DNA from 3 places in the Lysinibacillus sp. CNPSo 3705 genome. Region 2 is predicted to be linked to each of the others. Evidence: riboswitches for the same ligand, from Rfam matches in the RefSeq annotation. Region 2 holds a riboswitch; each other region holds the start of a gene.
The links. Region 2 has a riboswitch for lysine ahead of PVA17_RS20410 (amino acid permease). Riboswitches for the same ligand answer to the same signal wherever they lie in the genome.

Region 1 (10,216 bases), on a different contig from region 2:
GCTTGTACTATTAGTCTACGTAGTGGTCAGAACCGAAGAAGTTACGGAACATTTGCACTGTAGTTGCACGGTTTAATGATGCGATAGATGTTGTTAAAGGAATACCTTTTGGACAAGCAGCTACACAGTTTTGTGAGTTACCGCAGTTTGCAAGGCCTCCATCACCCATGATTGCATTTAAACGTTCGTCTTTAATCATTGCACCAGTTGGGTGAGTGTTGAATAAACGTACTTGTGATAATGGTGCTGGTCCGATAAATGAAGCTTTTTCAGACACGTTTGGACATGCTTCCATACATACACCACAAGTCATACATTTAGATAATTCATAAGCCCATTGACGTTTACCTTCTGGCATACGTGGACCTTCACCTAAATCATAAGTACCATCGATTGGAACCCATGCTTTAACTTTTTTAAGTGCATTGAACATACGTTCACGGTCAACTTGTAAGTCACGAATAACTGGGAAAGTTTTCATAGGCTCAAGTTTAATTGGCTCAGTCAATTGGTCAACAAGCGTTGAACAAGATTGACGTGGGCGGCCATTGATAACCATTGAACATGCACCACAAACTTCTTCAAGACAGTTCATATCCCATGCAACTGGTGTTGTTTTTTCACCATTTGACATAACTGGATTCTTTTGAATTTCCATTAATACAGAAATAACGTTCATACCATGACGGTAAGGAATTTCGAATTTCTGCCAGTAGCCATTGCCACCTTGTGTATCTTGACGTAAAATTTCAACTTTGACCATTCTTCCAGTATTAGCTGCGATATTCATAATTCTTAGTCTCCTTTCGCAGAGTAATCACGTTTACGTGGTGGAATTAATGAAACGTCGACTTCTTGGTACGTGATAATTGGATCACCAGTAGTTGGGTCAAATTTCGCCATTGTAGTTTTTAAGAACTGCTCATCATCACGGTTCGGGAAATCTGGCTTATAGTGTGCACCACGTGATTCGTTACGTAATAATGCACCCTTTGTCATTACTTTCGCAAGGTAAATCATATTTTTCAACTGACGCGTAAAGTGAGCACCTTGGTTACTCCATTTTTGTGTATCGTTGATGTTAATGTTTTCCCAACGTTTTTGGAATTCATCAAGTTTGTTCAATGTATCTTCAAGTTGGTCGTTATAACGTACTACTGTCATAGTAGCTGTCATCATTTCACCAAGCTCTTTATGAAGTAAGTAAGCGTTTTCTGTGCCATCCATTTTCATGATAGCTTCCCACTTAGCTTGTTCTTCTTGAACGCGTGCATCATAGATTTCTTGTGGAAGATCTTCCGCATGCTTTTTAAGATGTTTAACATAGTCTACTGCGTTTGGACCAGCAACCATACCACCATAAATAGCAGATAATAATGAGTTTGCACCAAGACGGTTTGCACCATGTTGAGAGTAATCACATTCACCTGCTGCAAATAAACCAGGAATTTCAGTCATTTGGTTGTAGTCAACCCATAATCCACCCATTGAATAGTGAACTGCTGGGAAAATTTTCATTGGTAATTTACGTGGATCATCACCTACGAATTTTTCGTAGATTTCAATAATACCACCAAGTTTCACATCTAATTCATGTGGATCTTTATGAGAAAGATCTAGGTATACCATGTTTTCACCGTTAATACCTAGTTTTTGGTTCACACAAACGTCGAAGATTTCACGTGTAGCAATATCACGTGGTACTAAGTTACCATATGCTGGGTATTTCTCTTCTAAGAAGTACCATGGTTTACCGTCTTTATAAGTCCAAATACGGCCACCTTCACCACGAGCTGATTCTGACATTAGACGGTTTTTGTCATCTCCAGGAATAGCTGTTGGGTGAATTTGAATGAACTCACCATTCGCGTAAGAAGCACCTTGTTGGTAAACGATAGAAGCAGCAGAACCTGTATTGATAACAGAGTTTGTTGTTTTACCGAAGATAATACCAGGGCCACCAGTCGCCATAATAACAGCATCTGCACGGAATGATTTAATTTCTTCTGTACGCATATCTTGCGCTACGATACCACGACAAACGCCGTCAGGATCGATTACTGCACCAAGGAATTCCCAGTGCTCATATTTGTTAACTAGACCAGCTACTTCGTGAGAACGAACTTGCTCGTCTAGTGCGTAAAGTAATTGTTGACCAGTCGTCGCACCTGAGAATGCTGTACGGTGGTGTAATGTACCACCAAAACGACGGAAATCAAGAAGACCTTCTGGTGTACGGTTGAACATAACACCCATACGGTCCATTAAATGAATAATACCAGGGGCTGCATCACACATACCCTTAACTGGTGGTTGGTTCGCTAAGAAGTCCCCACCGTATACTGTATCATCGAAGTGAATCCAAGGAGAATCCCCTTCACCTTTTGTATTTACCGCACCATTAATTCCGCCCTGCGCACATACAGAGTGTGAGCGTTTTACAGGAACTAATGAGAATAAATCAACTTCAGTACCAACTTCAGCTGCTTTAATCGTTGCCATCAGACCAGCTAGACCGCCGCCGACAACAATTATTTTGCTTTTCGCCATGATTATTTCTCACTCCTCTTAAAAAATTGCAATGATTGCCATATGCTCTATAGTAGCTTCTATTACATTAAGCAAAAGCTAAAATAGCAGCCACACCAACTACACTTAGAATTACGAAAATAATGTTTGTTACATAAGTAGCAATCTTTTGAGACTGAGGAGATTGTGTAATACCCCAGCTTACTAGGAATGCCCATAAACCGTTAGATAAGTGGAAAGTTGCTGATATAATACCAACAATGTAGAATCCAAGCATGAATGGATTTGAAACGATATTTGCCATCATGTCGTAATCAACTTCTGTACCAAGTGCTTTTTGAATACGAGTTTGGAAAATATGCCATGCAATGAAGATCACTAAGAATACACCCGTGAAACGTTGTAATGAGAACATCCAGTTACGGTATGTGCTGAAACGTCCTGTATTTGGTGTAGCAGTGAATGCAATGTAGACACCATAAAATGCGTGGAACATTAATGGAATATAGATGACAATCCATTCAACTAGGATAAGGAATGGAATCTTTTCCATATTAGCGGTAGCTGCGTTGTAACTTTCTGCTCCGCCTGTTGCTGTAAAGTTAATGAACAGGTGCATCGTTAAAAACAGACCTACTGGAATGATACCAAGTAGAGAATGTAAGCGACGCCATAAAAACTCTCGATCTTTCGACAAGACTGTTACCCCCCTTAGTACTTAAAATAGCACAACTAAAGAAGTCATCATTTTGTAACTGATACTTCATTGACTGTGTATTTCATCATGGTACAATATTATGACATGTTTATTGTACTCTCAAGAGCTACGAGCGTCAAGGCAACTTAAAGTTTTTCACACTCCTTATTAAAGAAGCAATCTAGTACATGATGCATCGTTTTTTCTCGAAAAATCTATCTTTACTTTATCAGTGTCAAATTTTAAGAAAATTCAAAGAAAGAAGGCTTTCAATGTTAAACACTTCATCTCCTACAATCTCAGCTTTTGGGTATGAGATAATTCGCGATTATATTTTATCTTCCATTCTTGGTAAACACGAAGGTGATGTCCTTTACTGGGCAGGAAAAGATCTAGCTCGGAAGTTCCCCTGTACAAGTCAAGATGAACTTATCGCATTTTTCGCAGATGCCTGTTGGGGTAATTTAGAGCTTATCAAAGAGTCGAAGGATGGACGCATATTTCAGTTGACAAATGATCCAGAACTGTTACAAATCGGTCTTCGTAGCTTTAGACTTGAAGCAGGGTTTATAGCTGAGCAAATCCAGCAAGCAAAAGGTTATTTAACAGAATGCTATGATGAAAAACGTGAAAAGCAACAAAATGTTACGTTCACAGTAAAATGGGACGTGAAAGAAAGAATCATGAACACCGTTCCTACTGAATAAAACGAAAAGGATTGTCATCCCTAATTTATGGATAGCAATCCTTTTTATATATAATATAGAAGTTATTCCCTACGGAGACTGAGCAACTCCTTGGATTATCGTTATAGACGCGACAGCAAAGCAGCTTCCTTGTTAACCTTTATTTATAATTGAGCATGTCTTTTTTTTAAAAGTACATCTATGAACGAAATAAATGCCTCCAAAATATTAAGTGAGTGTTGAATCATTTCTTCTATGTTATGAATTGACAGTTCATTCACTAACTTTTGGGCGGCCATATGTACTAATTCGTGTGGTTGTTCAATATTACGATATTCTGGTAAGTTTTGATATTCCTCATAATGTCCGTAATACCATTTTCCAAACATACATTGATGATGCGTTTTTATCGTTTCTTTTTGACCAGCCTTGTGAATAGCATTTCGTAAAAAACTAGCATGATCCATTAACCTTGCTGCCAATTGGCTAACTACCGTTTGCTCTGATGGCCTTCTGATTGTCGGTGCAATAGCTTTTAACATTTCAGATACTTGATTTTGTATTAGATCCGAGAAGTCACTAGTACGTGATAATTCCGTCGTTGTTTCCGCTAAACGACCTACAGCTATTACATTTTCTTCTGAGGCAGCTGTTATTTGATGAATACCATGTGCTGCTTCTTCAATATTTCTACTTGTTACAGTCAGATTAGCAATATTGTCCTTCATGATCCTTAAAAAGTCAGTTAAATAATGTTCGACTTGCTTAATATTTGTTATTGTATTATGTAATTTCTTATCAATGACTGTTCGAATTTTTGTCATTTCTTGCAATGAACCTTTCGAACTGTTGGCTAACTTCCCTACCTCCATCGCAACAACGTTAAAGCCTTTTCCATGCTCACCAGCACGTGCGGCTTCAATTGAGGCATTTAAAGATAGTAATTGTGTTTGATCGGCAATCCCAGTTACACCAGTACTAATATTGTCCATTTTGGTCATTTCATTCTTCAGTTGCTCTGTTGAATGAGCTCCTTTGGCCAACAACTCCTGAACCATTTCACCTTTTGAAATAGATGATTCCATTTCCTCTACAAGTAGTAATGAATGCTGTTTTATTTCTTGAATGTTTGCATTAACATTTTGTTCAACCGCAAGCATTTCCTCTGTATTTGACGACATTTCTTCACTCATTGCTGAAATATCCCCTACACTCGTAGAGACATTTTGAACCTTTAAAGCCGTTTGAAAATTAATTAACTCCATATGCGCTAGTACAAAATCTAAAACCGCATTTTTCACATCAATGCTTTCCTGCTCAAGTTCCAATTCCAGAATTCGCTTTTTTAATATTTGTATTTCTAAATCGTTGTGCATCTCAACACTTTCATCCATTGGTTTTTGAAATAAACCGAATAACCCCATACAAACTTCCACCTTCCCCTTGGTAAAACATGTCACATTTTATTATATAACAATAGAATTGGATAAAATATTAAATTGATGTGAACAAAAAAAGATGTGCATTTTACTGGCACATCTTTTTCAATATTATATGTAAAGCGCTTGTTCTACAATCTCTATCCGTCGCTTTGGCTGCTCTATCCACGCCCCGCTAAAAAAAGTGACTCAAAACCGCATTATCTTTGTACCTGTCGCTACGCTTTCGGTACAAAAGACACTTCCTGAAATAAATTAAATTCATCATGTAATGCATTTGCTGCACGAATCATTTCGTCCTGAGGTACAACAACAGACACTTTTATTTCAGAAGTACTCACCATTTTTACAGGGATATTTTCACGACGTAGACGATCAAACATCCTCGCAGCCACCCCTGGGTTAGATGCCATCCCTGAGCCAATAATGGAAACCTTCGCTAAGCCAATTTCAAAATCAGCAAAACTAAACCCTAGTGATAATTTACTATCTTCTAGAACACGTAATGCTTCAGCGAACTCCTCTTTTAAAATAGTAAAAGATACCGTCGGCTTTAAACCATCAATTATTGCCTGTACGATTATATCGACGTTTATGCGATTTTCTGCAAGTATTGTGAACATATTTGCTAACGAAGCATTAGAATAAGCATCATAACCAACAGTTAAGCGAATAACGTCTGCCTCGTAGGCAACACCACGTACAATTAAATTTTTTTCCATTTCAACTTCCTCCTTCAATAAAGTACCTACAGTATCTATTTCGCTCGAGCGAATGATAACTGGGATTTGAAATTTCTTTGCTAACTCTACAGCTCGCGGGTGTAAAACTTGTGACCCTAAGTTTGATAGCTCTAGCATTTCATCATAGGAAATTTCTTTTAGTTTTTGTGCCCCAGCAACATGACTTGGATTAGCTGTATAGACGCCATCCACATTCGTGTAAATATCTACCCGCTCCGCCTTCAATTTTGCTGCAATTGCTAGAGCCGACGTTTCCGCACCACCTTTACCTAACGTCGTAATATTCCGTGAATTATCGATACCTTGTTCCCCAGCAACGATAACGATTTTCCCCTGTACAAAATGCTCTTCAATTCGACTAGCATTCATTTCCTCAATACGGGCATTGCTATACATAGCATCGGTTTCAATGCCTGCCTGCCAGCCCGTTAATGACACGGCATCATATCCTTTCTCCTGTATAGCAATTGCCACTAATGTACTTGTGAGTTGTGAGCTTGTTGAAAATAGTGCGTCTAGTTCACGCTTAGATGCATGGTCTGATAATTCACGAGCCATCTTCGCTAATTCTTTAGCCATACCCCTCATAGCTGTAGTGACAACGACAACATCAAAACCTCTTTCCTTTTCTGCAATCGCCTTTTTCGCAACATTTTGAATGCACTCTGTTGATGCGAATGCAGCACCACCAAATTTCATCACAACTCTCGTCATCTTTATCATTCTCCTTCGTATTCAATCATTTCGCTGATAAAAGTAGCGATACTTTTGCAACTTTAATAACATGACAAAAGCAAACGCCTAACAGCCTTGAAAAAATGTTGTTTCGAGAAAAATCTAAAAAGGCAGCTTTCACATAACGTGAAAGCTGCCTATAACATGTACAATAAAGTAACTTGCGCATGTGTGATAGCTCTCCGAAACGTATAGAATCGACAGTCTTACATCTCTTAAATGTAAAACCAGCACAGCATCGGAAACAACGATGCTCCACTTCGGCAAGTTCCCCTTTCACACATTTTCACCGGACTTGTTCGTCCTCGTATGTACTACTCTTGAACCTTGCACCTCTATCATCACTAAATAGTGATCGTATTTAATTTGAAACTTAGTGAAGAAATTCCCATTTTAATAAATAGAAACTACTAAAAAACATTGCTATATTAAAAAGCTATGTTATATACAACCTTAGCATACGCCTAATCCTTTGACAATGGATCTTATTGAATATCGATTTTGCCTTGGCGTAATTAAGTTCGGAGGCTTTGACCAGCAGATATTTTTTGCGCGAAAGCGAAGCGGCAGCGGCAGATATTTTTTGCGCGAAAGCGCAGCGGCAGCGGCAGATATTTTTTGCGCGAAAGCGCAGCGGTAGCGCAACAGCAAAATGTTGGTCACTCAGTCGTTGTCACAATACGTGGGGTTTTTAGACTGTAATTGTTTATACACCCATTGAAAAGGGGTTCCATCTGCATTCATCCCATCACCTTTAGAGGTGGGAGTCTTCTACTGGATGAAAATAATCATAAATATTGCTAGCCAGATTAGCAGGCATCCCTGCTTCCTGTAATGCTTGCACATTTGCCTCACGAATCTTTTTGACAGAGCCAAAATACTTGAGTAATTGTTGTTTTCGCTTCGGACCAATGCCCTCTATATTATCGAGGACAGATTGTATTGCATGTTTCTCATGCTGTTGTCGTAAGAAGGTAATAGCAAAACGGTGTACTTCGTCCTGGATTCGCTGTAGTAAGTAGAATCCATCGCTAGTTCGCTTTAACGCAATTACTTCAGCTGGATCACCAAATAGAAGCTGTGACGTATTATGCTTTTCATCTTTTGCTAATCCGGCAATTGGAATAACAAGGCCGAGTTCATCCTCTAATACTTCTCGCGCGACTTCCATTTGCCCCTTGCCGCCATCTATTAGTACTAAATCCGGTAAAGGTAGACCTTCTTTTAATACGCGTGTGTATCGACGGCGAATTACTTCTTGCATCGCCCCGTAATCATCATGCTTGGCGGCTGTACGTGTTTTGTATTTTCGATACTCCTTCTTTGCAGGTTTTCCATCGATAAAGACAACCATTGCAGATACAGCATCTGTCCCATGCATATGACTATTATCGAAAGCCTCAATCCGTAAAGGTGCAGAAATGCCCATAGCTTCACCGAGCGCCTCACATGCTCCTATTGTGCGTTCTTCCTGCCGTTCAATAAGCTGGAATTTTGCCGCTACCGCAATTTCAGCATTTTTTGTCGCTAATTCAACTAGCTCTTTTTTTTGCCCTCGTTTTGGTGTTAGTACCTTAACTTCTAGTAATTCCGTTAAAATTTCTGCATCAATGGTTTGTGGGATAAAAATCTCCTTAGGTTTAATGTGCTCTAGCTTGTCGTAAAATCGTCCAACGAATGTCAAAAATTCCTCTTCTGCCTCTTGATAAATCGGGAAAATCGAGACATCTCGCTCAATGAGCTTCCCTTGACGAACAAAGAAAACTTGAACACACATCCAGCCCTTCTCCACGGCATAGCCAAATACATCGCGATTCGTTGTATCACTCGATACGATTTTTTGCTTTTGCATGACTGTATCAATATGTGCAATTTGATCACGAAATTCCTTTGCACGCTCAAACTCTAAATTTTCTGCGGCCGCTAGCATTTTTACCTCTAGCTCCTTTTTGACTTCCTCAACCCCACCATTTAAAAACTTTGTCATATCCTCAATCATATTGTGGTAAATTTCTGCATCTATATCTTTCACACAAGGGGCTAAGCATTGCCCCATATGATAATACAAACAAACCTTGGTAGGGAGTTGTACACATTTTCGAAGAGGATATAAACGATCTAACAGCTTTTTCGTCTCACTTGCTGCATACGCATTCGGATATGGACCAAAATATTTTGCCTTATCCTTTTTCACTTTTCGCGTTGTAATAAGGCGCGGGTGTTTTTCATTTGTAATTTTTAAATACGGATACGTTTTATCATCCGTCAGCATAACATTGTACTTCGGGTCATGTAGTTTTATAAGATTAAGCTCTAAAATTAAAGCTTCAATATTGGAGGATGTCACAATGTACTCAAAATCTTCTATTTCACCTACAAGCCTCTGTGTTTTCCCTTCATGCGAACCAGTAAAATACGAGCGTACTCGATTTTTCAGCACTTTAGCTTTCCCGACATAAATAATGGTTCCTTGTCGATCTTTCATCAAATAGCAGCCAGGCTGATCTGGTAAAATTTCAAGCTTTCGTTTCATTAAATCATTCATCGCCTACCTGCCCCTTTTTCTTAAAGTAGCGTTTGTCCCTTTATTTTCTCATATTTATAAGGATAACTTCCGCTTTTTCTCTATATTATATAACGAAAAAAAGCCAAGCACATCTTATTGATGGCTTGACTCTTTTTTTCTTACAGGATCAATTATGCCTCGGCATAATTGCGTCCGGAAGCTTTAACTTCTTTCAACGGGTGTTTGGACACCCCTGAAAAGAGCTTAAATTCGCATTCATCTCACCATCTGTAGAGGTGGGAGACTTCTGTACCTGTCGCTACGCTTTCGGTACAAGAGAATTTGCTGAAAGAAGTTAAGCATGTTTTGCGATAAACGCTTCTAATGCTTCTTTTGGTTGGAAACCAACTGTTTTATCTACTAATTCACCGTCTTTGAATAATAGTAATGATGGGATAGACATAATTTGGTATTGTGCTGCAGTACCTTGGTTATTATCTACATCTACTTTTACAATTTTAGCCGCACTACCTGCAGCATCCATTTCTTCAAGAACTGGTCCAATCATTTTACAAGGTCCGCACCAAGCAGCCCAAAAGTCTACTAGTACTAACCCTTCTTTAATATCATCTTGGAAAGTTGCATCTGTTGCATGTACAATTGCCATTTGAAATCCTCCTTAAGCTTACTATGCTTGTAGTATAGCATGGATAAATTCTCTTGAGCGAACAATCTGCCTAGTATGCGAAATTTATGAAAAATAAGGTCGAAAAAGGCAATAAGTTGTTATGTTATTTTGCTTAATTTTCATGAAAACGACCTTTATAGACATACGTTAACGTAATAAAAAGATAAATAACTAATGTGATACCTGTTACGAT
Region 2 (10,216 bases):
TATCATCGCGATGATTGTCGCAGGCGCTATCAATATGAGTATGCTTATTATTGCTGCAGCAGTATTCCATACTCAAGGCGTGGTAGTTGAAGACTTAGATATCGCTTATAACGGATTAAAAGCAGCGCTTGGTCCGATGGCGGCCGTGTCCTTTGGCCTTGGGCTTCTTATTGCCGGTCTTGCTAGCTCTTCAGTTGGTACACTCGCAGGTGACGTTGTGATGCAAGGCTTTATTAGAAAGAAAATCCCACTCTATTTACGCCGTGCTATTACAATGCTACCTCCTCTCGTGATCATTGCATCCGGCGTTAATGCAACATATGCGCTTGTCCTAAGTCAGGTTATTTTATCCTTCGGAATTGCGTTCGCCCTTGTACCACTTGTGATGTTTACAAGTAAACGTGCCATCATGGGAAGCCTCGTCAACCATCGTATTACAACTATATTAGGATGGATTGTCGTGGTGATTGTAGTCGTTTTAAATCTTTATTTATTATGGCAAACGGTATTTGGTTAATAAAATGCCAGACACAAAAACCTTCATTTGGTTTTGTGTCTGGCATTTTTACATGTAAGGGGCCTTTTTAGGACGTGGAGTGGTTTCACGCTTTCTGACGCTTCGTTTCTCTACACCTTTCGCACAGTTAAAATACATTGTTGCTAACGCTTTACTTTCGCTACAGAAAACATTTGCTGAAAGAAGTTAAATATCTATTTTCTCAATGTTTCGGAATGATAAATAGGCCACACTTATACCGATAATAGCTAAAGTGATTGGGATGAAAATAATATCATACAAACTGAAGTTACCCGTATTTGATGAAACAACCGATACAATTAATATAGATGATACGATCGTTGCCGGAACGGAGTATTTTTTCATGCCAAAATACAATGGTATTAATGCGATGCATGATGCTGCAACTGCATTCATGATCACAACGGGAATTCGTTGTATTATGAAAGAGAACGACAATGGATCTGAAAGCAGTTGGAAACTCTCACTAACAATACAAAAAACCGCTGTTATAAAAATCGTCGATAAAATAATTGCACAGAAAGTGAAAAGAACAACAATGGCTAGCTTTGAAGCAATTAATTTTTTTCTACTTAATGGATACATAAATGCTACAGTGATAGTTTTATATTTGAATTCTCCAATAATGAATTTGGCGATTAACACACTGGCGAAAATAATAAACACTGCTCTTACACCAGAATCTATAAAGCCAAATGCCGCCTGATAATTTCGGAGATCTTGATCCCCTTCTACTTTAGTAATAAATATAAGCATAAATGTAACACCTAGTAATATAAAATTTGCAAAAACAGCTTTTTTTATATATGAACCGATATGATATTTTTTCATTTCTAGACGCATTAAATTAAGCACTAACTACACCCCCATTAATTAACTTCAAGAAATAATCCTCTAATGAGCTTGTTTTTTTGCTAATGCCCTCAATTTCAATATCATGCTCAATCAATGTTTTAGATAGCACCTTTTGTGAAGCTGTCGAATCATAAATTCGAATGCAATTGTCATCCATTAGTTTAAAATTAGTAATATTTAATGTACTTTCTATAATAAAGGCAGCCTTTTGCCCATTATTGACGATCACTTCAATATAATCTGTTTGACTACGATTGACGGCGTCCATTGAAACTTCCTTAATCAATCTTCCATCTTTAATAACCCCAACTGTATCTGCCAATTGTTCAATTTCACCCAAAATATGACTAGAGATAATAATCGTAATTCCATACTCTTTACAAAGCATCTTGAATAGTTCTCGAAGCTCTTTAATGCCAACTGGATCTAGTCCATTAATCGGCTCATCTAAAATAAGTAATTCCGGCTTAGTAATAATTGCACGCGCAATACCCAACCGTTGCTTCATCCCAAGAGAAAAGTCTTTTACACGCTTATTCTCCGTATTTGTTAATTTTACTAAACCTAGAACATGCGCAATCTCTTTCTTGTCATAGTAGCCCATATATTCGCAATGTAATTCTAAGGTTTCCTTTGCTGTTAAATCTTCATAAAAAATCGGGTATTCAATAATTGTTCCCATCCTTTTCAGCACGTCGAATGAGCGGTCCATTAATTTTTCACCAAAGATTTCAATATCTCCACTCGTTGGCTTCGTAAGGTTTGTGAGCATTTTCATAACTGTCGTTTTTCCGGCACCGTTAGGACCTAAAAAACCGTATATCTCCCCCTTTTTCACATGCATAGTTACAGCAGAAACGACTTCTTTACCTTCAAACACTTTCGTAAGCTGATTTGTTTTCACAATATATGTCATGTAGATCTCTCCCTTAAATTTAGCTATCCTTATTATAAAAAATGAAACTCTCTAATTTATTACTTGATTCTTACAAATTTCTTAAGCGCAGAAGAAAAGCTTGTAAAGCTATAAAATTGCCCTACAAGCATGACTGCTCAATATGTCATTCGTTTTAAAGAAACTGTAAAAATGGTCTTCTCATATGGGATACTAGAAAGTTGGATGGAACCCTCCATTAATTCTACAAGACGTTTTGTAATGGTTAAGCCAAGGCCACTCCCTTGGAAGGATTTATTTCTGGAATCCTCAAGTGTATACATTCTTTCAAAAACATTATCAATATGATACTCGTCGATCCCCTGCCCACGGTCCCAGACATCAATAAAAATATTCGTATCATCATTTCTTACTGTGAGCCCAATGATGTTTCCTGCTGCCCCATAGGCAACCGCATTTGATAGTAAATTATTCAAAACCCTATCTAGCGCTTCTTCATTGCCATGTGCATATGCGGATATCTCTGGTATTGCTATATCGATTTCTAGTCCCATAGATGTGATCATATCGTAAAATGATAAAATATTTTTGCGGCAAATTTCACTTACATTAATTTTCGTCATTGGATAATCTGTATCTCCTGCCTCCAATTTTGCCAGGTCAAAAAATGTATGAATTATTTTCAATACTTCCAATGTTTTCGAATGAACGCCTGTGAGCAACCGTTGCCGCTCCTCTTCATTAAGTGATTGCTTAAGCTTAAGCATTTCCGTATAACCTAGTACAACTGTTAAGGGCGTTTTAAGATCATGGGAAATATTAGACAACATCTTTTTCATAGAGCTTTCCATTTTTCGATGTGTCGCCAGTACTTTTTGGTTGTGGTCTAGCAACGCATTCACTGCAATTAATAGCTGCTGTAATTCATGATTAGCTGTCGACACTAAAATCTTCTCGCTCGATTGCTCGTTAATGATTGCTTGCAGTTTTTGATGCATGTATTGAATCATAGCGTTCTGTTGTTTTTTTGCTCTCACCTGAAAAATAATTATACCTACAAGTAACACAATCATCAGTAATAGTAATATCATCATCTGTTTATCCTTCGAATTTATAGCCGATTCCCCAAAGTGTTTTAATATATAGAGGATTGGATGGATCGTCTTCAATTTTTTCGCGTAATCTTCTTATATGTACATTAATAATATTTTCATCCCCATAATAAGCATCATTCCAAATCAATTGGTAAATTTGCTGCTTTGTAAAAACTCGGTTACGATTTGTCATGAATAATTTTAAGATGCCAAATTCCTTTGATGTGAGCTTAATTTGCTGTCCATCCTTCTCAACTGAAAAATTAACAAGGTCAACCGATAAGTTGGCGATCTCGACAATATCTTTCTTCTCTTCTACTTGACTAGAGTATTTTGTAGCTCTACGAATTGCGGCTTTAACACGTGCCGAAAATTCCAGCATCGAAAATGGCTTCGCGATGTAATCATCTGCCCCTAATCCTAATCCTAACGCTTTATCAACATCACTATCCTTGGCTGACATAATGATAATTGGCAGTGATGCTTGCTCTCGGATAATCTTTAAAACTTCTAATCCATTAAGTTTCGGAATCATAATATCCAAGATCACTAAATCAAAAGAATTATTTAAACAATTTTGTACTGCTTCTTCTCCATTTTCTGCAGAGGTGACAAGGAATCCCTCCATCGTTAAATAATTTTCCACCATTTCACGAATAGCATCGTCATCTTCTACTAGTAAAATATGCTTTTGCACTATCCTGCACCTCTTCCTAACTTAAAGTAGTCTATATATGACTTGCCGTTTCTTTGTATCATCACCATAACAAGGGACTGATTTCCATTCTGGCAGGCGCTTTCGTTAATGCCGCTTCACTTTTGCACTGATAACATTCGCTACGCTCCAAGGTCTCATCTGTGACGCTAATCCCAAAGGAGTGGTCCAGCCTCCACTCCAATTTATAACAAATGCCTTACCCAAAATTCGCTGATGTGTTATTTATCTATCAGTTTACCATATTAAGGTTATGCTTCAAAAGTGGGCGACGATTGGATAGACTAAAGTTCTCTTTTTATTCTCGCCAGTTGTTCACTTGGTGTATGTTGATTGTACGTCTAGAATTACTAATTTATTATTTACCTAAAAAAACTGCCCTGCAAGTCATTTTCTATGACTCACAGGACAGTTTTATTTTTTATTGTTCGACTTTTAAATCACAATGCTCTAATGGAAGCATTTTTGTTTTATGCTTAATTTTATAGCCAAGCCATAACAGTAGGAACAGTGGAATACCGATATATGAGACAAGGACTCCGTACCAATCTATTGTTTCACCCATAAAGGCATTGTAGTTTTGTCCAATAACAACAATCATACAAACCGTAAAGGCAAATAGCGGGCCGAATGGGAATAGCCTTGCTTTATACGGCAATAATTTCGGATCTAAGCCTTGTACCTCGAATGCTCGACGGAAACGATAATGGCTAAATGCAATACCTAACCAGGCAATGAAGCCAGACATCCCTGAGGCATTTAGAAGCCATATATAGACTACACCATCACCAAAGAATGAAGCTAAAAATGCTAGACAGCCTATAGCTAAAGTCGCCAGTAATGCGTAAATCGGGATACCTCGACGGCTTAGTTTAGTAAAAATTTTCGGTGCATGGCCATCTACCGCTAATTGCCAAAGCATACGTGACGATGCGTAAAGCCCTGAATTCCCTGCTGACAGCATTGCCGTTAAAATGATTGCATTCATCAATGATGCAGCAAAGGCAATTCCTAAACGATCGAACACTAGTGTAAATGGTGAAACAGCGATATCTTCTGATAATAAACGTGCGTCTGTAAAAGGAATTAGCATCCCGATTGCAGCAATCGCTAAAATATAGAATAAAAGAATTCGCCAGAAAACAGACTTAACGGCTTTCGGAATATTTTTACCAGGGTCATCCGTTTCACCTGCTGTTATTCCAAGTAACTCTGTCCCTTGGAACGAGAATCCCGCAGCTAAGAAAATACCAAATGTAGCAAGGAGACCTCCGTGGAATGGTCCATCACTAATGAAGAAATTCGTAAAGCCTACAGGAGCTTGTCCTCCTAAAATACCAAAAATCATTAAAAAACTGATGATAATAAAAATAATTACTGTAACAACCTTTATCATTGCAAACCAATATTCACTCTCACCATAGCTTTTTACCGATAATAGATTGAACGTTAAAACTACAGCAATAAATAAAACAGTCCAAAGTGCTGATGAGCTATCTGGGAACCAATATTTCATAATTAATGAGACAGCAGAAATTTCCGCTGCAATTGTAATTGCCCAGTTGTACCAATAGTTCCAACCAAGTGCAAAGCCTAAAGCTGGATCTACAAATTTTGTAGCGTACGTACTAAAAGAGCCTGATGATGGCATATAAGCTGCCATTTCCCCTAAGCTCGTCATTAAAAAATACACCATGATTCCGATTAATGCATAAGCGAGTAGTGCACCGCCAGGACCTGCTTGCGCAATGGCACCACCACTAGCTAAAAACAACCCTGTACCGATTGTACCGCCTAATGAAATCATTGTAATATGACGGCTTTTTAATTCTTTTTTCAGCTTCGGTGCTTTATGACCGAGCTGATTGACTTTTATTTCACTCACGATATAGCTTCCTTCCTTTTTAAGAGGCAAAAAAATGCCATCACATGAACGTTGCTGTGATGGCTAAGTAAATCCTCTGTTCCTTCAAAATGATAGCTCAACACGTTGTTCAAACGTGACAGTTCTGTTCCTTTCGGAGACAGCCCCAGCATGAGGTTTTCAAGTCCCCTCACACTTCGGCAGTATTTCCTTTCAGCTAATTTCTCTAATGCTTGTCATTTCCATTAACATACTCTTAAATACCGCGACCTCTACCTCATTACAAACATGAGGCATTAAATATTAAATTTATGATGGGTATTAGTTTAACATACGACCTATGGCATTTCAATAACCCGAGTAATATTCTATATTTTATGAATTTTCCACTATTTTTATTTATGTGATAAAGTGTTATAGTGATTCAATTAGAATTGTTCTACCAAGGGGAGATTTATTTGACTACTCATGAACATACCGATACTTATCCTAGCAGGAAAATTAATTGGAAAGGCACGACCTTATTACTCGTTATCGGCGTAATTTGTATTGCCTCGACATTACGGATGCCGCTAACAGTTGTTGGACCAATTATTTCCTTTATTCGCGAAGACCTCGGCATATCCAATATACTAGCAGGCTTTCTAACAACGATCCCATTGCTAGCATTTGCAATCATTTCACCATTCGCACCAGTTGTCGCACGTAAAGTTGGACTAGAATTAACATTATTGTTATCAACTGTTCTTTTAGGGGGAGGAATTGTACTACGCTCCGTTGGCACAACTAGTTTACTCGTATTTGGTACGATGCTAATTGGTATAGCCATTTCATTCGGTAATGTACTTATTCCAGGATTACTTAAATTGAAATTTCCCTATCACGTAGGTTTACTTATGGCATTTTTCACAATGTCGATGAATTTAACGGCTGGACTTGGTGCTGGCATTAGCTATCCTGTTGCCAATTCATCACTTGGTTGGCAAGGCGCACTGGCAATCTCACTTGTTCTTGTGGTGTTAACCATTGTAATTTGGATTCCACAATTGCAATTTAATAAGCCTGAACCGACTGTTAAGACTACGAAAGAACGTACACCATTATGGAAATCACCTGTTACTTGGGCAGTAGCGGGAGCTATGGGATTTCAGTCATTATTATTCTACACAACTGCCGCTTGGATTCCTGAAATTTATATATCACAAGGATTAGCTGCAGATCGTGCAGGCTGGATGTTTTCCATTATGCAATTTTCACAAGTTCCAATGGCATTAGCTGTGCCTATTATCGCTAGTAAAATGACATCTCAACGTCCTCTCGTTTTAATGTTTACGCTATTTTACTTAATTGGCTTTATCGGAGTAGTCATGGAATGGACAAGCCTCGCTGTACTGTGGATGGTACTACTAGGATTAGCCGGAGGTGCTTCATTTGCATTAGCGATGATGTTCTTTACATTACGTACCCGTACAGCTTTTGAGGCAGCCGATTTATCAGGATTTGCACAATCATTAGGATATTTATTAGCCGCAACCGGTCCGATCTTATTTGGTTATTTACATGATTTATTCGGTGGCTGGAATACCGCTGGTTGGTTATTTGTTGTCGTTGTATTGATACTCTTCATATGTTCATTTAAGGCTTCTAAAAATGAATATGTAAATTAAAAATGGCACCTCATGATCTATGCCTAGGCATAATCATGAGGTGCTTTGTATTTGCACAAAATCCTTAGTTCCTCTATTACAGCCGATGTTTGGACAGCGAAGGAAATTAAAGTGAACTGCCTTTCTCCTAATAAGGTGGTTTCTGATAAAAATAGTTCGGTGTATTGTAAACATTAACATAAGGCTTATGAAAAATATGGGTCGTAGCTGGTGAAAGAGGTGGAATCAACCACGTCCAATTGCCTGTAACTTCACGATTCGCTACTGCTTCTGTTTCCTCAAACAATTTAAATTGCTGTGCAGCTGTATGGTGATCTACTATGCTGACACCGTCTTCTTTAAAGGAATGTAGAACGGCTATATTCAGCTCAACTAATGCACGATCACGCCATAAAGAAGCCTGTTTCGTTGTATCAAGGTTAAAAATTTCTGCTATAGCAGGCAGCATATTATAACGCTCATGATCTGCTAAATTACGTGCCCCTATTTCGGTACCCATATACCAACCATTGAATGGGGCCGCCTCAAAATCAATACCTGCCATTTGGAAGCGCATGCTCGAAATAATCGGCACTGCATACCACTTTAATCCTAGCTTCGCTACTTGAGAGGATTCTGGATGACGAATTGGTACCTCTAGTACATACTCGTCAGGGATCGTAAACACTTGTGGCTCCCTTCCATCCACCTGTATAACAAGTGGAAGCACATCAAATGCCGTTCTCTTTCCCTGCCAGCCAAGTGACTCACATACTTTTGTAAACTCAACAGAATGCAGATCACCAATGATTCCAGATTCCGTTTCATAGCCAGCGTAACGGATTAGTTGATGATTCCATATACGAACGCGCCCCGGTGCAAAAACCGTTATTGTTGGACGAATCTTTCCACCATTTGTTGCATATTGAATATGTTTAAGCAATGCGTTGAAGATATCCTCCTCATTTGAAATATCGCGGGCATCTACAACATGCAATGATTGCCAAAACAGTCGGCCAACGCACTTATTACTATTGCGCCAAGCAACTCGAGCACCAAAGATTAATTCTTCCGTTGTCGGTATATATTCTCCTGCCGTTGTAATTTGCTGTAATTTATTTTCAAGCCATGTTATAGACTCATTTTGCTCTATTTGATAAAGTTCTAAAAACCGCTGTACTTCTTGTAAATTCATATCGAATTCCTCCATCTACCCTCATATTAGAGGAATGGAACTATTATCACCACGAAAAAATCTGCCAGAAAACATACATATTTTATATATGAAATACTTTGTTCAATATTTTATATCATTTCTCTTTAATCTTTCTAAAACTATAATTATTTATGGATAATGCTGCTTATTTTTGGTAGTCATTACGGGAATTTAAGAGGGAAAACTATTGAGCATGGATTTATAACGTTTTTTATTCCTAAGTAGGTAACACGCGATTTAGGAGACATTTACATTCCCTTTGCAGTATTTAGGTATAGACGTTAATACTATGGCATTTCTTTAACGCTTGGTGACCTTTGTTTGTCAGTATAGTTGGCATAAAAAAAAGCATGTCACACTAATGTGCAACATGCTTGATGACCCGTACGGGATTCGAACCCGTGTTACCGCCGTGAAAGGGCGGTGTCTTAACCACTTGACCAACGGGCCGTGGCTCCGAAGGCAGGACTCGAACCTGCGACAACCTGATTAACAGTCAGGTGCTACTACCAACTGAGCTACTTCGGAATAATGGTGGGCCTAAATGGACTCGAACCATCGACCTCACGCTTATCAGGCGTGCGCTCTAACCAGCTGAGCTATAGGCCCATTATTTTGTGGAGCGGGTGATGAGAATCGAACTCACGACATCAGCTTGGAAGGCTGAGGTTTTACCATTAAACTACACCCGCAGATGGTGGGTCAGGACGGAATCGAACCGCCGACACTTAGAGCTTCAATCTAATGCTCTACCAACTGAGCTACTGACCCGGAAAAATGGAGGAGGTAGAGGGATTCGAACCCCCGCGCGGTGTTACCCGCCTGTCGGTTTTCAAGACCGATCCCTTCAGCCAGACTTGGGTATACCTCCGGAAATTATATAAATGGTGGAGCCTAGCGGGATCGAACCGCTGACCTCCTGCGTGCAAGGCAGGCGCTCTCCCAGCTGAGCTAAGGCCCCATAATCAGGAAAGATGGTCGGAATGACAGGATTCGAACCTACGACCCCTTGGTCCCAAACCAAGTGCTCTACCAAGCTGAGCTACATTCCGATATTATTGGCTTATTTGGCGCGCCCGACAGGAGTCGAACCCATAACCTTCTGATCCGTAGTCAGACGCTCTATCCAATTGAGCTACGGGCGCATTTATAAAAAATGATGAGCCATGAAGGACTCGAACCTTCGACCCTCTGATTAAAAGTCAGATGCTCTACCAACTGAGCTAATGGCTCAAACTAAAAAATGAATGGCTGGGGTACTAGGATTCGAACCTAGGCATGACGGAATCAAAATCCGTTGCCTTACCGCTTGGCTATACCCCAATTATTAAATGGGGCGACTGATGGGAATCGAACCCACGAATGCCGGAACCACAATCCGGTGCGTTAACCA
Region 3 (10,216 bases), on a different contig from region 2:
GCGAGGTATTCAACGATTAAATCGTTGAATACCTCGCAATGTGAGAAGATATAGACTTTTTCAGTGCCCTCATACATTGGACTCACTTTTTTTGTTATTGGAAACGATCGTTATTTTAATGTTCGTTTTAAAAACTCTTTTGTCCGTTCATGTTGAGGGTTTATTAATACCTGTGATGGGGGTCCTTCCTCAACAATTACACCTTTATCCATAAATACGACGCGATCCGCTACTTCTTTGGCAAATTCCATTTCATGTGTAACAATTAACATCGTATTCCCAGCATCCGCTAGTTGACGCATTACCTTCAACACTTCACCGACCATCTCCGGATCCAGTGCTGATGTCGGTTCATCAAACAACATTACATCCGGGCTCATTGACAATGCTCGTGCAATCGCTACACGCTGTTTTTGACCACCAGATAGTTGTCTTGGCTTCGCATTTACGTATTGATCCATACCAACAATTTGCAAATATTTTAAAGCAACTTCCTCTGCTTCTACCTTTGAACGCTTTAATACTTTCATTTGACCAACTGTACAATTTTGTAGCACATTATGGTTGTTAAATAAGTTAAATTGCTGGAATACCATACCTAGATGTGTACGGTATTCTTGGATATTATGCTTTTCGTCTAAAATATTTTCACCTTTGTAAATAATTTGACCGCCACTTGGAGTTTCCAGTAAATTAATGCAGCGTAGTAGTGTTGATTTACCAGAACCGGAAGAACCGATTAAGCAGACAACCTCACCCTTTTCTACTTGGAAATTAACATCCTTTAACACTTGGTTACGACCAAATGATTTACTTAAATGCTCTATTTTAATAACTGTCATCTGTTCGTCCCCCTATATTGCTTCTTTCTGTTCTTTTCGGTATGCATCTGGTCCATCTAGACGTTTTTCAATATACAGTAATATTCTTGATGCTGTGAATGTCATAATGAAATAAAGGACGCAAGCTACAAAGAAAGATTCAAAATAGCGGAAGTTATTACCCGCAATCGATTTTGTTTGGAAGTATAATTCCGTAACCCCGATAACATTTAATACGGCTGTATCTTTAATATTCATAATTAATTGGTTACCTGTTGCAGGTAATATATTTCGTGCAACTTGCGGTAATACAACATGTAGCATAATTTGAAAATGGTTCATACCAATGGCCGATGCGGCCTCGTACTGCCCTTTATCAATGGATACAATACCACCACGGACAATTTCAGCCATATAAGCACCTGTGTTTAATGAAACAACTAAAATACCTGCCGTAATAAAGTGCATATCAATGCCGAATGCTATATCTAACCCGAAAAATACTACCATCGCTTGTACAATCATTGGTGTACCACGGAAAAATTCGACATAGCATGTTAGTATAAAATTAAAGAGCTTTAAGCTATAGAACTTTACACCTTTTTTACGAACCTTTATGGTATGCATAATTCCGATGAAAAATCCGATAAGTGCACCAATAATTGTACTACTAATAGAAATAAGTAATGTATAATACGTACCTCGTAAAAACATTTGCCAGTTGTTCTCAATAATAGAAATAATCCATTCAAAACTCATGATGTTCCTCCTAACAACGTCGTGTTGCTTGTTCGTTACAGTATCGTGTCTTATCTGGAGCCTTTGTTTCTTTTATTTTATGAAACATTTAGCTAAGACATTATTATTTATTTGAGAGATTCTTATTGTATCAATTGTAATAATATGGCACGGACTAGTAGATAGCCCGTGCCATCATGTTATTGGGCTGCTGGTTGTTGGTGAATGGCTTCTTCCATAATTTTTTGGCGATCAGCTTCAGAAACACCTTTTAAAATTTCATTTATTTTTTCAAGATTCGCATCGCCTTTACGTAAACCAACTGCAATGGATGTATTTGAAATATCTGTATCGAAGCCCTTTTCGAACTTCACATACGTGAACTTATCATTTGCAGCAGCAGCAGAAATACCTTCAGGACGTTCTGCTACATAGCCGTCAATTTTTCCAGCTTCTAATGCAACACGCATCGCCGGGAAATTATCCATTGCAGTTTGTTTTTTTACATCTTTGATTTGATCGATGACATTGTAGTTAGATGTATTTAATTGTGATGTAATTTTAGCACCAGAAAAATCTTGGATAGAAGTTGCTTTTTCATATTTACTGCCTTTTTTTATGACCATAACAAAATCAGATGTATAGTAGTTTTCAGTGAAATCAACTGTTTGCTTACGCTCTTTAGTAGGTGACATACCAGCAATGATTGCATCAATTTTATTGGATTGTAACGCTGGTACTAAGCCATCCCATTCCAATTTAACGATAACTAATTCTTTTCCTAAGCCCTCAGCGATTTTTTTCGCCATTTGCACATCATAACCACCCGCATATTCCGCATTATCAGCAATTTTTACTGCACCATTTGCATCATCCTGCTGTGTCCAGTTGAACGGAGCATAACCTGCTTCCATTCCAACACGGAATTGGCCGCCGCCTTCTTCCATATTCGTCTTATTACCGTCATTACTAGATGACGTTGTAGCCTTTTTGTCACCAGCACCACAAGCCGCTAGCAAAATTGCAGTCATGACGGTCAACATTAATACTAACCATTGTTTTTTCATGTATTATTCCCCTTTTCTGTAAAAAAATAAGACAACTGTACCAAAAAAGACCTAAGTACTGAACTTAGGTCTTACTTTTTTTAACAGTTGCCCAAATCCTCACTATAATTCCATTATTCCGAGATAGCACAACCTAGTAAACCTGGAAAATAATTTACTAGGACAGTCCTGCACTTATTCACTGCAGACCCAGCATAAAAGTACGAGCTCCTTTTATACTTCGGCGATAGTTCCTTCTTCATTGCGTCTTCGCTTGCTTGTACTCAACAATGAACTAATAAATATCGCGCCTCTACCTCACAATAAGTAAAAGTGAGGTTTGTATATTTAATTGATATTAAGATACTACTATAAAGTTGATAAGTTCGTCAAGATAATTTTATTACTTTTCTGACTAATTACAATATTATGGTTTTTTATTCCTTTAAATGCCTTTTATTCTTTTATAAACGGTGAAAATCATTAAGACTGCCGCTTTGCCGAAAGAATCCTCGTCTCTTTTAACGTCGCCCTAGCTCTTCTATTCGTCGACTCCTTAAAACTGTTCCAAAAAAGAAAAAAACCCTGCAAACATTGTTCGCAGGGCTTTATAAACTCAGGAATTAAGAATTTAATAATAAATCTTCTGGGTTTTCAAGTAGTTCTTTAACAGTTTTAAGGAAGCCTACAGAATCTTTACCATCGATAATACGGTGGTCATAAGAAAGGGCTAAGTACATCATTGGGCGAATTTCTACTTCACCATTCACTTCAACTGGACGTTTTTTGATAGTATGCATACCTAGGATACCAGCTTGTGTACCATTCATAATAGGTGTAGACATTAATGAACCGAATACGCCACCATTTGTAATTGTGAATGAGCCACCTTGAAGATCTGCTAAACCTAATTTTTTATCGCGTGCTTTTTTCGCTAGGTCTGCAATTGAATCTTCAATTTCAGCAAAGTTTTTGCGGTCAGCGTCACGTACAACTGGTACTACTAAACCTTCTTCTGTTGATACTGCTACACCGATATCAAAGAAGTTGTTTAAGTGAATTTCATCACCAACGATTTGTGCGTTAACATATGGGTATTTTTTAAGAGCTGCAACTACAGCTTTTGTGAAGAATGACATGAAACCAAGTTTAGAGCCAGTTGACTCGAAGAATTGGTCTTTTTTACGAGAGCGTAAAGCCATAACGTTTGTCATATCTACTTCGTTGAATGTAGTTAACATTGCTGTAGATTGTTTTACTTCAAGTAAGCGTTTTGCAATTGTTTGGCGACGACGGCTCATTTTTTCAATTGTTACACGTGATTCATCTACAGCTGCAACTGCTTTAGGTGCTGCTGGAGCTGCTTGTGGTGCTGCTACTGGAGCTGTACCATGAGCTGCTACGTCTTGTACACGTACACGGCCTTGTGGATCTACTGGAGATACAGCAGCAAGGTCAATACCTTTTTCGCGCGCTAGTTTACGAGCTGCAGGAGATGCGATTACACGCTCACCAGTAGTTTCTTCTACAACTGGAGCTGCTGCAACAGGGGCAGGTGCCGCTTGTGGCGCTGCTGGAGCTGGAGCTGGAGCTGCTGCAACTGGTGCCGCTGGAGCAGGTGCTGCACCTTCGCCAGCTTCTACTACTGCGATAACTTGACCAACAAGTACAGTATCGCCTTCTTCAGCTAAAATTTGAGTTAAAACTCCCGCTTCTTCAGAAATGATTTCAGCGTTTACTTTGTCTGTTTCAAGTTCAACGATGAATTCACCTTTTTCAACGCGATCGCCCACTTTTTTTACCCATTGTGCGATACTACCTTCTGTAATCGATTCTGCTAATTCAGGGACTTTAATTTCAGCCACTTTCATTTCCTCCTTTAATTAACGTGCATTGTGCACATAAAAGGGCTACTGCCTTAGCAAGTAGCCCGGCTCTCAAAAATTAATATGTGATTATTATTTAACCTTTACAGGCTCAGCAACTGCTTCTTCTACAACTGCGGCTTGAGCTGCTTTATGAGAATCTGCATCACCTTCAGAAGTAGAGCTCATTGCAGGACGTCCTACATAACGAAGCTTTTTACCTTCTGAAAGTTCATGTAATGTTTCTAATGCATAATTCCATGAACCTTGGTTTTTAGGTTCTTCTTGTACCCAAACAACTTCTTTTACATTTGGATACTTAGCAATAATACCAGCAACTTGCTCTTTTGGGAATGGGTAAAGTTGTTCTACACGAACAATGTGTAAGTGATCGAAGCCTTCACCATCTTTAATACGGTCTGCAATATCGATCATTACTTTACCTGAACCTAATACAATGCGTTCAACTGCTTCAGTATTTGAACCTAGGCCTGGTTGTTCAATTACTTCTTGGAATGAGCCATTTGCTAATTGCTCAGCATTTGCTGCAGCTAATGGGTGACGAAGTAAGTACTTAGGTGAAACAACTACAAGTGGACGAACACCTTCAGTTCCTAATAATGCTGCTTGACGACGTAATAAGTGGTAATAGTTACCTGCGTTTGAACAGTTTGCTACAAACCAGTTATTTTCAGCTGACATTTGTAAGTAACGTTCCATACGGCTTGAAGAGTGTTCTGGACCTTGACCTTCATAACCATGCGGTAAAAGAATAACTAGACCAGATTTTTGACCCCATTTAGCACGTGCACCTGAAATAAAGTTATCGAACATAACTTGCGCCATATTTGCAAAGTCACCAAATTGAGCTTCCCAAACTGATAGTACATTGCCATTTTCTAAATTGTACCCATATTCAAAGCCCACTACCCCTGCTTCTGTTAGTGGAGAGTTGTGTACTGTAAATGATGCATTTGCACCTGAAATATGGTGAAGTGGCGTGAATAACTTACCATTGTTTTTGTCATGTAATACTAAGTGGCGTTGAGAGAACGTACCACGTTGTGCATCTTGACCTGTAAAACGTACTGGTGTGCCATCTTGAATAATTGTTGCATATGCTAGAGTTTCTGCATGACCCCAGTCAATTTTTGCAGAAGCAAATGCATCACGGCGTTTTTCTAAAATTTTGCCAAGTTTTTTCTGTGGTTCAAAGTTATCTTCAAACACTAAAAGCTCTTCGTTAATTTTTTCTAGACGTTCCACACCAACTGCTGTATCAATTTGTGGGAATTCTACTTTTAATTCTTCTGGCATTTCTAAATGCTTGTGTTCATCTTTATCGGCCATTTCTTTTACATGATCATAAGCAGCTTGCATTTCTGCATAAATAGCTTTATCTAATGCTGCAACCTCATCAGCAGAAACTACACCCTCAGCTACTAATTGAGCACCGTATAAAGCACGAACTGGCTCATGTTTAGAAACTAATAAATATGTTTCAGGGTTTGTTACAGTTGGATCATCAGTTTCATTGTGACCATGACGACGGTAACCGATAAGGTCAACGATAATATCTTTACCGAATTTTTGACGGTAGCTAGCTGCGAAACGACCTACTAGAGCTACAGACTCAGGGCTATCTGCATTTACATGCACTACTGGTACTTCGTAACCTTTTGCTGGGTCAGAAGAGTAAAGAGATGAGCGAGAATCTTGTAGTTCAGTTGTAAATCCAATCATGTTGTTAGCGATGATGTGGATTGTACCACCAGTAGTGAACCCTTCAGTTTTTGCGAAGTTTAATACTTCTGTTACGATACCTTGACCTGGGAACGCAGCGTCACCGTGCACAAGAATACCTAGTCCTTTTGTGCGGTTATGAACAGCTTGCCCTGGCTTAGAAGTGTCATCTTGTGCTGCACGAGCTGTACCTAAAACAACCGGATTTCCTACTTCTAAGTGAGATGGGTTGTATGCAAGCTTAACATTCATACCAGATTCACGCATATATGAAGCACCCATGTGGTACTTAACATCGCCAGTCCAACCTTTCGTAATTTCAAGGCGACCATCTTCTGGTATAAATAACTCATTAGATACGTGTGCAAAGTCAGAGAACATCATATCGTAAGGTTTATTTAAAATGTGTGTTAATACATTTAAACGACCACGGTGAGCCATACCAATACGTACTTTTTCTACGTTATTTGCTTCAGCTGTTTTTAAAATTTCATCAAATAGAATGATTTGAGTATCTAAACCTTCACCAGAGAAACGCTTTTGACCTACAAACGTTTTATGAATAAACTTCTCGAAGTTTTCAACACGAGTTAAACGATCTAATAAAGCTTTTTTCTCATTAGAAGTTAATGCTTGTTTAAATGAACCTGTTTCAATTTGTGCTTGAATCCAATCACGTTCTTCTGTTGCTACTACGTGATTATATTCAAATGCTACTTTATCTGTATAAACAGATTTTAAGTAATCAATTGCATCTTTACCATTTTTCACGTTTGCTGGCACATCTTTGAAGAAGATAGCTGCAGGAATTTCAGCTAAATCTGCAGCGCTAAGGTTGAACGCGCTTTCTTCAATTTGAGCTGTTTGTAGTTCACGGTTTTTCAAAGGGTAAATATCTGCCGCTAAATGACCGTTTGTACGGATTGCATCTGCTAATTTCACAGCTGCTAACACTTTCTTGTAATCGCCAGCAGGAGCTGCTGCTGTATTACTAGCTACAGCTACTTCACCTTCTACTACTACTGGTGCACCAAATTGTTGGAATAATAATACTAACTCCGGTTCTACTTCTTCAGGAGACTGTAAGAATAAGTCGTATTGCTCCATCACATATCCTAGGTTAGGACCAGAGAAAGCTGACCATGGAGAACTTACAGTTGTAACGTTGTTCGACATGAAAAATGACCTCCAAATTTTGCCTTTCGGCAGTTCCATTAATTAAATTACAATTAATTATATAATATTTTTCCGTTCTTTTAAAGGATATTTGACATCTTAACCATTATTTAAAGAACGTTTTTTCCATCTCAATCTTACTACTCTTCACAAAAAATACAACTCTTTTTAGCAAATTAAGCAATTTTTTTCCCAAAGGATGAAATAATTAAATAAAGCATGGATTTTCCTCAATATTTCAGCGGGAATTTCAGCAAGAAAACGGTTCCAACATTTTTAACACTCTTGACTTCCACTGAACTATTGTATTTTTCAAGTAACATTTTTGTAATACTAAGCCCTAAGCCTGTACCGCCTATTTGACGATTTCTTGCCTCATCAACTCTATAAAAGCGATCGAAAATGTATGGAATGTTTTCTTCCGCTATACCAATTCCATTATCTTCTATTTTTACTGATACTTCCTTTTCTAAAACGGAGAGTGAAATTTGAATCTCAGGAATTTTTTCACAATAACGAATTGCATTTTCTATTATATTACGAACAATTTGGCTAAGTGCATTTTCTGTTATAAATAATCGCCCTATTTCTTCATTTTTCGACAGCAATATTCGAGCATCTGGATGAAGGAGTCTTGTTTCCTCTATAACTGCTTCTATAACAGCTACTGCATCAGCCTCACTTGTGATGTCCTTTTCTTCACGACGTGCAAGTTCTAGTAATTCTTCGATCATTTTACGCATCCGTGCAATTTCAGTTAATGAAGTTTCAATAGATTCCTCTAAAATTTCTGGATCATCCTTCCCCCATCTTTTCAATAGGGACAGATGTCCTTCAATTGCTTGGATAGGCGTCCGTAACTCATGAGAAGCATCCGCAACGAATTGTTGCTGCTTTGTAAATGATATTTGCAATTCATTCATCATCGCATTGTACATTTTCAATAAATCACCAATCTCATCATGAGACGAGTAAGATAATTGAATAGGTTCATTAAATCCTTTATCCATAACGGTTTTCATGGATGCACGTAATGCATGCAGCGGCTTCGTCAAATAGTTGGCTAGATAATAGCCAATTGAGGCTGATAACAATAATGCTCCTATGCCTGCAATTAGCATTGTCGTCAATAAATAATGCATCAAAGACTCAAATTTTGATAATGGATGAATCACCTGGATATAGCCTTGAATGAATCCGAGCTGAATACGTTGATTTATGACAAAGACATTCTTTTTATCAATCGTCATTTCCATAATTTCACCTAAAGAGGTAATAGGTGCAACCTGTGAATTTTCATTAATACTTAAAATCTTTTCGCCATCTACATTAAATAATTTAACTGTTTGATCACGATCTTTAATAGAATCTAAAAGACCTTTATTTTGATGTATTTCCTGAATCGTAAGGCCAGGTCCCTGTGACTCAAAAAAATACACCAAATCATCGCTTGCCCGTTTTATTTGACTTGCCTCGTCATTAAGTAGCCATGTATGCAATGAAATATATACAACAATACAAATAATCGTATAGCTAAAAAATATAACAGCACTAGATGTGAGCATCCATTTTTTTTGTAGTGACTGATTGACTATATAATCTCTTAATTTTTTCATTCGCGCATCACATACCCCACACCACGAACGGTTTCGATATAGGTACTCATATCACCCGGTAGTTTATTTCGCAAATGCCGAATATATACATCTACGACATTTGTCTCTATATCCGTATCATACCCCCAAACAGAGGTTAAAATTAGCTCTCGTGTACAAACTTTATTTTTATGCTCTATCAATAATTTTAATAAATCATATTCTGTTTTCGTTAAATCAAGTTTGTTCCCTTGAACAAATACTTCATAGGCCGCTACATCTATTTCGATATCACGAAAATGTAATGAGCCCCCAATTTTTTCATCGGGTGTCACCCGACGTAGTATTGTACGAATTCTAGCTAATAGTTCTTCAATAGCAAATGGTTTTACTATGTAGTCATCTGCGCCAGCATCTAAGCCAGCTACACGGTCCATTACTGCATCTCGGGCCGTTAACAATATAATGGGAACCTTTGACTGTGTACGTATTCGACGACAAATTTCAATTCCATTTATTCCGGGAAGCATGACATCTAATAACAGTACATCAAAATTATCAGATGAAGCTAGCTCTAGTCCTTCACGTCCATCAAATGCGACGAATACATCGTAACCTTCATGCTTTAATTCTAGCTCCACGAAACGAGCAATATGCTTCTCATCTTCCACTAAAAGTATCTTTTTAGGCATTTCTTCACCTTCTATTCTAAAATAACTATGAGAGGTTTCCTCTATAATACCGTTATAGCATAACATCAAACAAAAAGTCTGTACCACAAGTAGCTACTTGTTTGTACAGACTTTTTCAACTTCTTTCAGCAGCAAATGTTTTATGTCCCGAAAGCAAAGCGACAGCTACAATTGTGCCGAGACATAATTGATTAGGCGTCAGTAATATAGAGATTATTTTTCCCAATTTCCTTCGCTTTATATAAAGCTTGATCTGCTAATTCTAGCAATTCATTTAGTGTTTGACCGTGATCCGGATAATAAGCGATACCAATTGAAGCAGTTGGAGCAAAGTAATGACTTTCGATTGTCCAACCCTTTTTTAGTTCATTACGAATGCGATTAATAATATCCATCATTTGCGTATGTCTCGTCTCATTATTTCGAGTTAAACCTGTTAGGACGACAACAAATTCATCGCCACCCATTCGTATAACTAAATCATGGTTACGTACAGCCGTAATTAAAACTTGGCCAAACATTCGGATAAAGTCGTCCCCT

Region 1: linked by a shared signal. The riboswitch ahead of PVA17_RS04800 (aspartate kinase) and the one ahead of PVA17_RS20410 (amino acid permease) in region 2 are both predicted to bind lysine.
Region 3: linked by a shared signal. The riboswitch ahead of PVA17_RS23075 (transporter substrate-binding domain-containing protein) and the one ahead of PVA17_RS20410 (amino acid permease) in region 2 are both predicted to bind lysine.

What each region holds. Positions count from the first base shown of each region.
Region 1 covers NZ_JAQZSD010000008.1:40,621-50,836, reverse strand. The annotation lists gene sdhB (succinate dehydrogenase iron-sulfur subunit) at 11-790, opposite strand; gene sdhA (succinate dehydrogenase flavoprotein subunit) at 796-2,550, opposite strand; gene PVA17_RS04815 (succinate dehydrogenase cytochrome b558 subunit) at 2,618-3,226, opposite strand; gene PVA17_RS04810 (YslB family protein) at 3,499-3,933, shown strand; gene PVA17_RS04805 (methyl-accepting chemotaxis protein) at 4,077-5,336, opposite strand; gene PVA17_RS04800 (aspartate kinase) at 5,570-6,808, opposite strand; lysine riboswitch at 6,997-7,175, opposite strand; gene uvrC (excinuclease ABC subunit UvrC) at 7,584-9,374, opposite strand; gene trxA (thioredoxin) at 9,691-10,002, opposite strand; gene PVA17_RS04785 (amino acid permease) at 10,136-10,216, opposite strand, start outside.
Region 2 covers NZ_JAQZSD010000064.1:490-10,705, reverse strand. The annotation lists gene PVA17_RS20435 (Nramp family divalent metal transporter) at 1-517, shown strand, start outside; gene PVA17_RS20430 (ABC transporter permease) at 704-1,393, opposite strand; gene PVA17_RS20425 (ABC transporter ATP-binding protein) at 1,386-2,309, opposite strand; gene PVA17_RS20420 (sensor histidine kinase) at 2,447-3,382, opposite strand; gene PVA17_RS20415 (response regulator transcription factor) at 3,387-4,079, opposite strand; gene PVA17_RS20410 (amino acid permease) at 4,519-5,982, opposite strand; lysine riboswitch at 6,068-6,244, opposite strand; gene PVA17_RS20405 (CynX/NimT family MFS transporter) at 6,420-7,628, shown strand; gene PVA17_RS20400 (nitric oxide synthase oxygenase) at 7,756-8,802, opposite strand; tRNA gene PVA17_RS20395 (tRNA-Glu) at 9,202-9,273, opposite strand; tRNA gene PVA17_RS20390 (tRNA-Asn) at 9,275-9,351, opposite strand; tRNA gene PVA17_RS20385 (tRNA-Ile) at 9,356-9,432, opposite strand; tRNA gene PVA17_RS20380 (tRNA-Gly) at 9,442-9,515, opposite strand; tRNA gene PVA17_RS20375 (tRNA-Phe) at 9,519-9,594, opposite strand; tRNA gene PVA17_RS20370 (tRNA-Ser) at 9,602-9,694, opposite strand; tRNA gene PVA17_RS20365 (tRNA-Ala) at 9,709-9,784, opposite strand; tRNA gene PVA17_RS20360 (tRNA-Pro) at 9,799-9,875, opposite strand; tRNA gene PVA17_RS20355 (tRNA-Arg) at 9,892-9,968, opposite strand; tRNA gene PVA17_RS20350 (tRNA-Lys) at 9,984-10,056, opposite strand; tRNA gene PVA17_RS20345 (tRNA-Gln) at 10,072-10,146, opposite strand; tRNA gene PVA17_RS20340 (tRNA-His) at 10,156-10,216, opposite strand, start outside.
Region 3 covers NZ_JAQZSD010000096.1:29-10,244, forward strand. The annotation lists gene PVA17_RS23065 (amino acid ABC transporter ATP-binding protein) at 111-842, opposite strand; gene PVA17_RS23070 (amino acid ABC transporter permease) at 855-1,580, opposite strand; gene PVA17_RS23075 (transporter substrate-binding domain-containing protein) at 1,760-2,626, opposite strand; lysine riboswitch at 2,743-2,929, opposite strand; gene odhB (2-oxoglutarate dehydrogenase complex dihydrolipoyllysine-residue succinyltransferase) at 3,229-4,470, opposite strand; gene PVA17_RS23085 (2-oxoglutarate dehydrogenase E1 component) at 4,564-7,389, opposite strand; gene PVA17_RS23090 (HAMP domain-containing sensor histidine kinase) at 7,620-9,005, opposite strand; gene PVA17_RS23095 (response regulator transcription factor) at 9,002-9,676, opposite strand; gene PVA17_RS23100 (diguanylate cyclase domain-containing protein) at 9,868-10,216, opposite strand, start outside.